One region of the Bradyrhizobium sp. 61 genome, then DNA from elsewhere that is predicted to be linked to it. Evidence: riboswitches for the same ligand, from Rfam matches in the RefSeq annotation. Region 1 holds a riboswitch; the other holds the start of a gene.

Region 1 (4,290 bases):
CTCGCTGCCGCATGTCGCGGGCAAGCTCGTCGCCGGCAAACCCGTCGTGATCGTTGCGTTCGGCTCGTCGTCGACGGCAGGCTATGGCGCGAGCTCGCCCGATTTCAACTATCCGAACCGTCTCGCCGCGCAGCTCCGCCGGCAATATCCGACCGCCGACATCACCGTCATCAACGCCGGCGTCGGCGGCGAGGACGCGCCCGAGATGATGAAGCGCCTCCAGAAGGAGGTGATCGACGTGCATCCGGATCTCGTGATCTGGCAGGTCGGCACCAATGCGGTGCTGCGCAATCTCGATCCCGGTGACACCGCCAAGATGGTCGAGGACGGTATCTCCCGCATCCAGGCCGCTGGCGGCGCCGACATCGTGCTGGTCGATCCGCAATATTCGCCAGCCGTCAACCAGCGCAAGGAGAGCGCCGGCAAGATGGTGCACCTGCTCGGCAAGGTCGCCGAGCTCCGTCACGTCGGCATCTTCCCCCGCTTCGAGGTGATGCGCGACTGGCACGAGAATCAATCGATCCCGGTCGAGAGTTTCGTGATCGCCGACGGCCTGCACATGAACGATTGGGGCTATGCCTGCTTCGCCCAGATCCTCGGCGACGACATCATCCGCTCCGTCGGCCAGATCAAGCTCGGCGTCAACGTGCCCGCGGACGTGCGGACGTATCGGCCGATGTGAGCTTCCGTAAGGTGGGCAAAGGCGCGCCCTTCGCGCGCCGTGCCCACCATCTATCGGCGACATGATCGTGAATGGTGGGCACGCTTCCGCCTTCGCTCTTCGAGCTACGGCGGACAAGTCGCTTTGCCCCCCTACGATTCCGAGCTCGTGAAGCCCTCACGCCTTCTCCAGCGCCGCGGTCAGATCCTCGACCAGATCATCCACATGCTCGAGCCCCGCCGAGAAGCGGATGAAGCCCTCGCTGATGCCGAGTGCGGCGCGGTCTTCCGGCTTGAGGCGCTGATGCGTCGTGGTCGCCGGATGCGTGACGAGGCTCTTGGCATCGCCGAGATTGTTCGAGATTTTTGCAAGCTTGAGCTCGTTGAGCACGCGGAACGCACCCTGCTTACCGCCCTTCACCTCGAAGCCGACGAGGGTCGAGCCGCCGCGCATCTGCTTCTTCACGAGAGCTGCCTGCGGATGGTCGGCGCGGCCGGGATAGACCAGGCGTGAAATCTTCGGATGGCTCGCCAGCACGTCGGCGATGCGTCCCGCCGTCTCGGTCTGCGCACGCACGCGCACGCCGAGCGTCTCCAGGCCCTTGAGCAGGACCCAGGCGTTGAACGGCGAGATCGACGGGCCGGTCTGGCGCATGAAATTGTGGATGTGCTCGGCGATGAACGCTTCCGACGACAGGATGATGCCGCCGAGACAACGGCCCTGGCCGTCGATGTGCTTGGTCGCGGAATAGACCACGACGTCGGCCCCTAGCGCGAGCGGGCTCTGCCAGATCGGCGTCGCGAACACGTTGTCGACGACGAGCCGCGCGCCGCCGCTGTGCGCGATCTCGGCGATCCCTGGAATGTCGAGCACGTCGAGCGTCGGGTTGGTCGGGCTCTCCAGGAAAAACGTCTTGGTGTTCGGCCTCAAGGCGCGCTGCCACTGGTCGAGATCGAGACCGTCGACCAGCGTGGTCTCGATGCCGTAGCGCGGCAACAGATCCTGGATGACGTAGAGACAGGAGCCGAACAGGGCGCGCGAGGCCACCACGTGATCGCCGGCCTTCAGCGGCGCCAGGATCGCGGTCGTCACCGCGGCCATGCCGGTCGCGGCCGAGCGGGCGGCTTCGGCGCCTTCGAGCTCGATCATGCGGCGCTCGAACATCGAGATAGTCGGGTTGGAATAGCGCGAATAGATGAAGCCGGGGTCCTCGCCCTTGAACCGCGCCTCGCATTCCTCGGCGCTGTTGTAGACGTAGCCCTGGGTCAAAAACAGCGCCTCCGACGTCTCGCCATATTGCGAGCGCAGGGTGCCGGAATGGACCAGGCGGGTTTCGGGACGGTATTGCGTGGTGGACGCCGGGGACTTCGACATAGGACCTCCTCTGCGTGACCATCGAAAACGGTCACAAAAAAACCGGCCTGGATATCTCCACGGGCCGGGATCACAGAGGTCCCCGGCCTGTTTAGCGACTTATTTAACGTGGCTGCAAGCCGGCCGGCTCAAATCACCACGGGATAAGTGATGCTCATATTCCGCAATGGCCTTTCCGTCAAGGCGTCCATCGGATAGCCGTAAAAGGCTGCTATTTCCCGCATGTCCGGATGCATTTGACCCCTGACGAGGACCCCCGGTTGAGCTTCACGGTTGCCGCCGACGCCAATGGTATCCTGCCCGACCGCATGATCGCGGCGATGGCGAAGGCGGGCCTCATCCTGCCCGCTTATGACTTCGTCGAAAGCCAGATCCAGCCGGCGAGCCTCGACCTTCGCCTCGGCGATATCGCCTATCGCGTTCGCGCCAGCTTCCTGCCGGGTCCCGGCGCGACCGTCGCCGAGCGCATCGACGAGTTAAAGCTGCACGAGTTCAGCCTCGCCGATGGCGCGGTGCTGGAGACCAACTGCGTCTACATCGTGCCGCTCTTGGAAAGCCTGGCGCTGCCGCCGGAGATCGTCGCCGCCGCGAACCCGAAAAGCTCGACCGGCCGGCTTGATGTCTTCACCCGTGTCATCGCCGACGGCACCCGCCGCTTCGACATGATCGGCGCCGGCTATCACGGCCCGCTCTACGCCGAGATCAGCCCGAAAACGTTTCCGGTGCTGGTCAGCGAGGGCTCGCGCCTGAGCCAGGTGCGCTTCCGCACCGGAGATGCCATCCTCAACATCGACGAGCTCGAGGCGCTGCATGCGACCGAGCGTCTCGTCGATCTCGACGATGCCGATCTCACCGGCGGCGTTGCCGTCTCCGTCGACCTCTCCGGTGAGAAGGCCAACGGCTTCGTCGGCTATCGCGCCAAGCGACACACCGGCGTCGTCGACGTCGACCGCCGCTCCGGCTATGCGGTGGAGGATTTCTGGGAACCGATCTCGGCACGTCCCGACGGCAGCCTGATCCTCGACCCCGGCGAGTTCTACATCCTCGCCTCCAAGGAAGCCGTGCAGGTGCCGCCCGATTACGCCGCGGAGATGGTGCCGTTCGATCCTCTGGTCGGCGAGTTCCGCGTGCACTATGCCGGATTCTTCGATCCCGGCTTCGGCTATGCCGGCGCTGGCGGGCAGGGATCGCGCGCCGTGCTCGAAGTGCGCTCGCGCGAGGTGCCGTTCATCCTCGAGCACGGCCAGATCGTCGGCCGCCTCGTCTACGAGAAGATGCTGGCGCGCCCCGACGCGATGTACGGCCAGCGCATCGGCTCGAACTACCAGGCGCAGGGCCTCAAACTATCGAAGCATTTTCGGGTGTAGCTACACACCCTACTGTCATGCCCCGGCTTGACCGGGGCATGACAGTACGCCGCAGCCTCTCGATTGACTACTGCCGGGATGCAAGCTGAAATCCGGGCTGCATGCGAGGTGGCGAGATGAGTGTTCAATCCGAACTCGACGCAAGAATCCTCGACGACGTCGCGGACGCGCTCATCTATTCGGATCGCTCCGGCACCATCACGCGCTGGAATCGTGCATCGACCGCCTTGTTCGGCTTCTCCGCCGCCGAAGCGCTCGGCCAGAACCTCGATCTGATCATTCCCGAACGTCTGCGTGCCGCGCACTGGAAGGGCTTCGAAGCTGCGCTTACCACCGGGGCGATGAAGCTTGCGGGCAGGCCGACGCTGACCCGCGCGCTGCACCAGAGCGGACGCAAGCTCTACATCGAGATGACCTTCGCGCTGGTGCGCGATGCCGGTGGTGCCGTGGTCGGATCGGTCGCGATGGCGCGCGACGTCACCGAACGCGTCGAGCGCGAGCGCGCGGCCAGGCTTGCGCAAAATTCGTGATGCGGAATTGACGGGCTGGCGTGCAGGGCGCTCTGCCTGAGCGTCAGGTTGCCTCGTACCGGGCGCAGTGACACACTCGATCAAAACAACGATCGGGAGCGAACATGACCGCCGCAACAGACGCAGCACAGGAAGCGCAATGGAAGCGCTGGCGTGCGGTCGCCGACCTCTATCACGCCTATTTCACCGGACTCATCCTCACCGTCGTCACACGGCGCGGCACGGCGGATGCTGCCGAATTCGTCTTCCGCGTGTTTCGCCGCCAGCAGCAGGAGCGCTTCCTGCCGGGGCTCGAAAAGCTCGGTCTCAGTCATTTGCCGCCGGCGGTGGCCGCCGCACAATATCACTATCTCTCCAA
Region 2 (4,290 bases), on a different contig from region 1:
CAGCTTTGTCTTCGGCGTCACCGCCTTGAGGATGGCGTCGACATTGCAGGTGAGGTTGGTCTCCTGCGCGACCACGTTCTTGGCGCCGACCGCCATGGTCGCGATCGGGTAGACCAGGAAGCCGTGCGTGGTCGAGATCGCCTCGTCGCCGTGGCTGAGATAGGTGTGGGCGAGCAGATTGAGAATCTCGTCCGAGCCGGCGCCGCAGATGATGCGGTTGGGGTCGAGCCCGAAAGAACGGCCGATCGCTTCGCGCAGCACGCGCGAGGTTCCTTCCGGATAGTCTTCCAGATGCGCCGCCACGTTCCTGAACGCCTCGATCGCCTTGGGCGAGGGCCCGAACGGCGTCTCGTTGGCCGAGAGCTTGAACACCTTGCGGCCCGGCTCAGCCACCGGGCTCTTGCCGGGCGTGTAGGGCGCAATATCGAGAATGCCGGGATTCGGCACGGGGCGGGACATCTTCAACTCCGGAAGTAGCTTTAGGCGGTTCGCGATCTACGATTTCGACCCGGTCGAGGGCACCGTATAGCGCGTTGCGTGGCTGCCGACGAGGGCCGTGGAGCGCACCGAGGCCCCCGCTTCGATCAGGGCAGCCTTGATCTTGTCGATGCTGGTCGCGCTCGTGACCGAGACCAGCAGCGCTGCGCCGTCGAAGGCGGTATCGGGCACTGCCACGATCTCGGCGAGCGGCGACAGGGCGCGGGCGACCTCGGCGTTCCACCCGGACACGCGCACGCTGAAGGTCTCGACCTCCGTCACCACGGCGCTGTCGGCGACGCGCGAGATCGCGAACACCGGCAGTGCGGCCGGATGGTCGGCGCGCTCGACGAAGGGCATCCGCGCGATGATCTTCGGCGCGCCGTCCGCTTCCAGCTCCAGCCACCATGGCGTGCGGCTCGAGGTCGCCGAGACCAGCGCCAGATCGCCCTTGGACTTCGCCACCGCTTCGACCGCGGCCTGCGCGCTGAAATGCGCGACGTAAGGCACCGTGAAGCCGAAATGGAAGCGCACGGAATCGCGCATCGCCGGCTCGCTCACCGAGATGTCGGCATGGACGGAGAACGGCGCTTGGACGTAAGTGAACGTCGAGATGATGACGCGCCAGATGCTCTCGACCGTGTCGAGCGGCAGGATGCCGCGATGACGCTGCACGATGTCACGCATCATGGCGGCCTCGCGCGCCGGGCGGAACGCCGAGCCGACCTCCTGGGTCTGCTTCACCTGGATCAGGCGGTCGATGATGTCGCCGCGCTGCATCAGGAGACGATGCATGCCCTCGTCGATCGCGTCGATCTCCTTGCGCAATTCCTGGAGCGATGGTGGCGCGGGCGGACGTTGGGACATATCTGCGAGATGCTGGTGAGAGGCGTTCCAATGCGGGTCGGCCAAGGCCCATCGGCAAGGCCGGATCCGCTGCGATCGACGTCCTGATTAGGCAGTCGGCGCGGCGAAAGCAAAGAGAAATGCAAAGGGAAACCGGGCCTTTTCGGCCGGCCTTTCAGGGATGAATTTGGCTAATCGGGACCATGACTTGACGAAAACCGCCCAAGACAGTAGCTTTTGCCCGTTCCGTGGTCATTTGAGCCGGCCGGCTTGCAGCCACGTTAAAAAACTCGCTAAACAGGCCGGGGACGCTTCAGATCCCGGCCGAACCTATCGTTCAGGCCGGGTTTTTCATGGCCTGATTCCAGCGGCAGCCTGACGGGTGTCGCAAACGAGGTCGATGATGGTTGGCGTGAAGCCCGTGCCGAGTCCCGCGATCAGCGCCGACGACCGGTCGCATGAGGCGGATCATCCGAATTCGCAGGTCGCGCAGTTCGGCGCCGAGCAGCCGCTGCGGCTCGATTGCGGCATCGATCTCACCCCGTTCCAGATCGCCTACCAGACCTATGGCGAGCTCAACGCCGATAGCTCCAACGCGGTGCTGATCTGCCATGCGCTGACCGGCGATCAGCATGTCGCCAACGTGCATCCCGTCACCGGCAAGTCGGGTTGGTGGGAGACGCTGGTCGGTCCCGGCCGACCTCTTGATCCTCAGCACTACTTCATCATTTGCGCCAACGTGATCGGCGGCTGCATGGGCTCGACCGGGCCGGCCTCGATCAATCCCGCGACCGGCAAGGTGTGGGGCCTGGATTTTCCCGTCATCACCATTCCCGACATGGTGCGCGCGCAGGCGATGCTGATCGACCGGCTCGGCATCGACACGTTGTTCGCGGTGGTCGGCGGCTCGATGGGCGGCATGCAGGTGCTGCAATGGACCGCGGCCTATCCCAAGCGCGTGTACTCCGCGCTGGCGATTGCCTGCGCGACGCGGCACTCGGCGCAGAACATCGCTTTCCACGAGCTCGGCCGCCAGGCGGTGATGGCCGATCCCGACTGGCACAACGGCCGCTACACGGATCAGGGCATCCATCCGCATCGCGGACTTGCGGTGGCACGGATGGCCGCGCACATCACCTATCTCTCCGACGCCGCGCTGCATCGCAAGTTCGGCCGCCGCATGCAGGACCGCGAGCTGCCGACCTTCTCGTTCGACGCCGATTTCCAGGTCGAGAGCTATCTGCGCTACCAGGGCTCGTCCTTCGTCGAGCGGTTCGACGCCAACTCCTATCTCTATCTGACCCGTGCGATGGACTATTTCGACATCGCCGGCGATCACGGCGGCGTGCTGGCGAAAGCGTTCGCGGGCATCGAGACGCGCTTCTGCGTGGTCTCCTTCACCAGCGACTGGCTGTTCCCGACCTCGGAATCGCGCGCACTGGTGCATGCGCTGAACGCGTCGAGCGCGCGGGTGTCGTTCGCCGAGATCGAGACCGATCGCGGCCATGACGCCTTCCTGCTCGACGTGCCTGAATTCTTCGATATCGCCCGTGCCTTCCTGCAATCGGCAGGGAAGGCGCGCGGGCTCACCGCCAGGATTGACTGACAAGGACGGCTAGCGATGTCTGTGCAGGAAGTGCTGCCGCTGGGCGGCGTTGCGACGGAGCAGTCAGGCCAGTTTCGCGCCGATCATCTGCTGGTCGCCGAGATGGTCAAGCCCGGCTCGAAAGTGCTCGACGTCGGCTGCGGCGAGGGCGATTTGCTCCAGCTTCTGGAGACCCGCGGCATCGACGGGCGCGGCATCGAGCTGTCGCGCGAGGGCGTCAACCGTTGCGTCGCCAAGGGCCTCGCGGTGGTGCAGGGCGATGCCGACACCGATCTCGTCAATTATCCCGACGACGCCTTCGATTACGTTATCCTGTCGCAGACGCTGCAGGCGACGCGGCAGCCGCGGGTCGTGCTGGAGAATCTGCTGCGCATCGGCCGCCGCGCCATCGTGTCGTTCCCGAATTTCGGCTTCTGGAAGATGCGGCTCCAGCTCCTGGTCGGCGGCCACATGCCGCGCACCGAGAATCTGCCGGCGACCTGGTACGACACCGCCAACATCCATTTCTGCACCATCAAGGATTTCGTCGAGCTCTGCGACGCGATCCACGTCAAGATGGAGCGCGCCGAGGCGCTGGATCTCTACGGCCGTCCATTGCGGCTGCGATTGCCGTGGTGGGTGTGGAACATGTTCGGCGAGCAGGGCGTGTTTCTGCTCACGCGCGGGCAGGGGAAGTAGTTGCCGTCATTCCGGGCCTGCGCCTGTCGGCGCATCCCGGAATGACAGCGACTGGCAGTCTAATGCGCCGCCAGCGACCGCGGATCGCGCACCGGCCAGCGCCCGGCTTCCACCAGCGTCACGAACCGCTCCACGCTCTCGTTGAACAGTGCGGGTTCTTCGAGATTGAGCACGTGGCCTGATTTCGGAAACATCGCGAGGCCCGCCGCGGGCAGGTGCTTCTTCAGGAACAGGCTTGCCCCGACGCAGGGATCGTCTTCGTCGCCGCAGATGATCAGCGCGGGCGTTACCACACCTCGAATGGCATCCGGCATCGTGTAAATCGATGGCCTGCCGCCCTGGAAGCCGCGCATCGTGTTCGCGGAGCCCTTGGCATCGTGGCGCGCCAGTGCGGCGTAGAAATCGGCGTGGCCGCGCGGATCTTTCACCAGGAAGGGAATCCGGCTCGGCGCCTCGCGCGTGACCTTTGCGACCTCGGCGGAGCCGAGCGTCTCGAACTGCTCGGCGTTGGCGCGGCACTGCTTGCGCCAGTTGTCGAGATTCTCGATCTCCGATCCTGAGCCCACGCCGGCCAGCGTCATCGACAGCGCGCGCTGCGGCGAGTTCAACCCGATCTGGAGTGACGAATAGGCGCCCATCGACAGGCCGACGAGATGCGCGCGCTCGATCTTGAGATGATCGAG

What was found. A riboswitch is a leader RNA that binds a small molecule or an ion and turns the genes downstream of it on or off. The one in region 1 is predicted to bind S-adenosylmethionine.
Region 2: another riboswitch for S-adenosylmethionine. It lies ahead of IVB46_RS28415 (homoserine O-acetyltransferase); the one in region 1 lies ahead of IVB46_RS08325 (O-succinylhomoserine sulfhydrylase).

Annotation. Positions count from the first base shown of each region.
Region 1 is NZ_JADPIU010000019.1:3,372-7,661, reverse strand. It holds gene IVB46_RS08330 (SGNH/GDSL hydrolase family protein) at 1-682, shown strand, start outside; gene IVB46_RS08325 (O-succinylhomoserine sulfhydrylase) at 839-2,035, opposite strand; SAM riboswitch at 2,106-2,185, opposite strand; gene IVB46_RS08320 (2'-deoxycytidine 5'-triphosphate deaminase) at 2,296-3,402, shown strand; gene IVB46_RS08315 (PAS domain S-box protein) at 3,519-3,932, shown strand; gene IVB46_RS08310 (hypothetical protein) at 4,037-4,290, shown strand, end outside.
Region 2 is NZ_JADPIU010000075.1:9,570-13,859, reverse strand. It holds gene IVB46_RS28425 (histidinol-phosphate transaminase) at 1-459, opposite strand, end outside; gene IVB46_RS28420 (chorismate mutase) at 496-1,344, opposite strand; SAM riboswitch at 1,562-1,641, shown strand; gene IVB46_RS28415 (homoserine O-acetyltransferase) at 1,727-2,929, shown strand; gene metW (methionine biosynthesis protein MetW) at 2,945-3,607, shown strand; gene IVB46_RS28405 (alpha/beta hydrolase) at 3,667-4,290, opposite strand, start outside.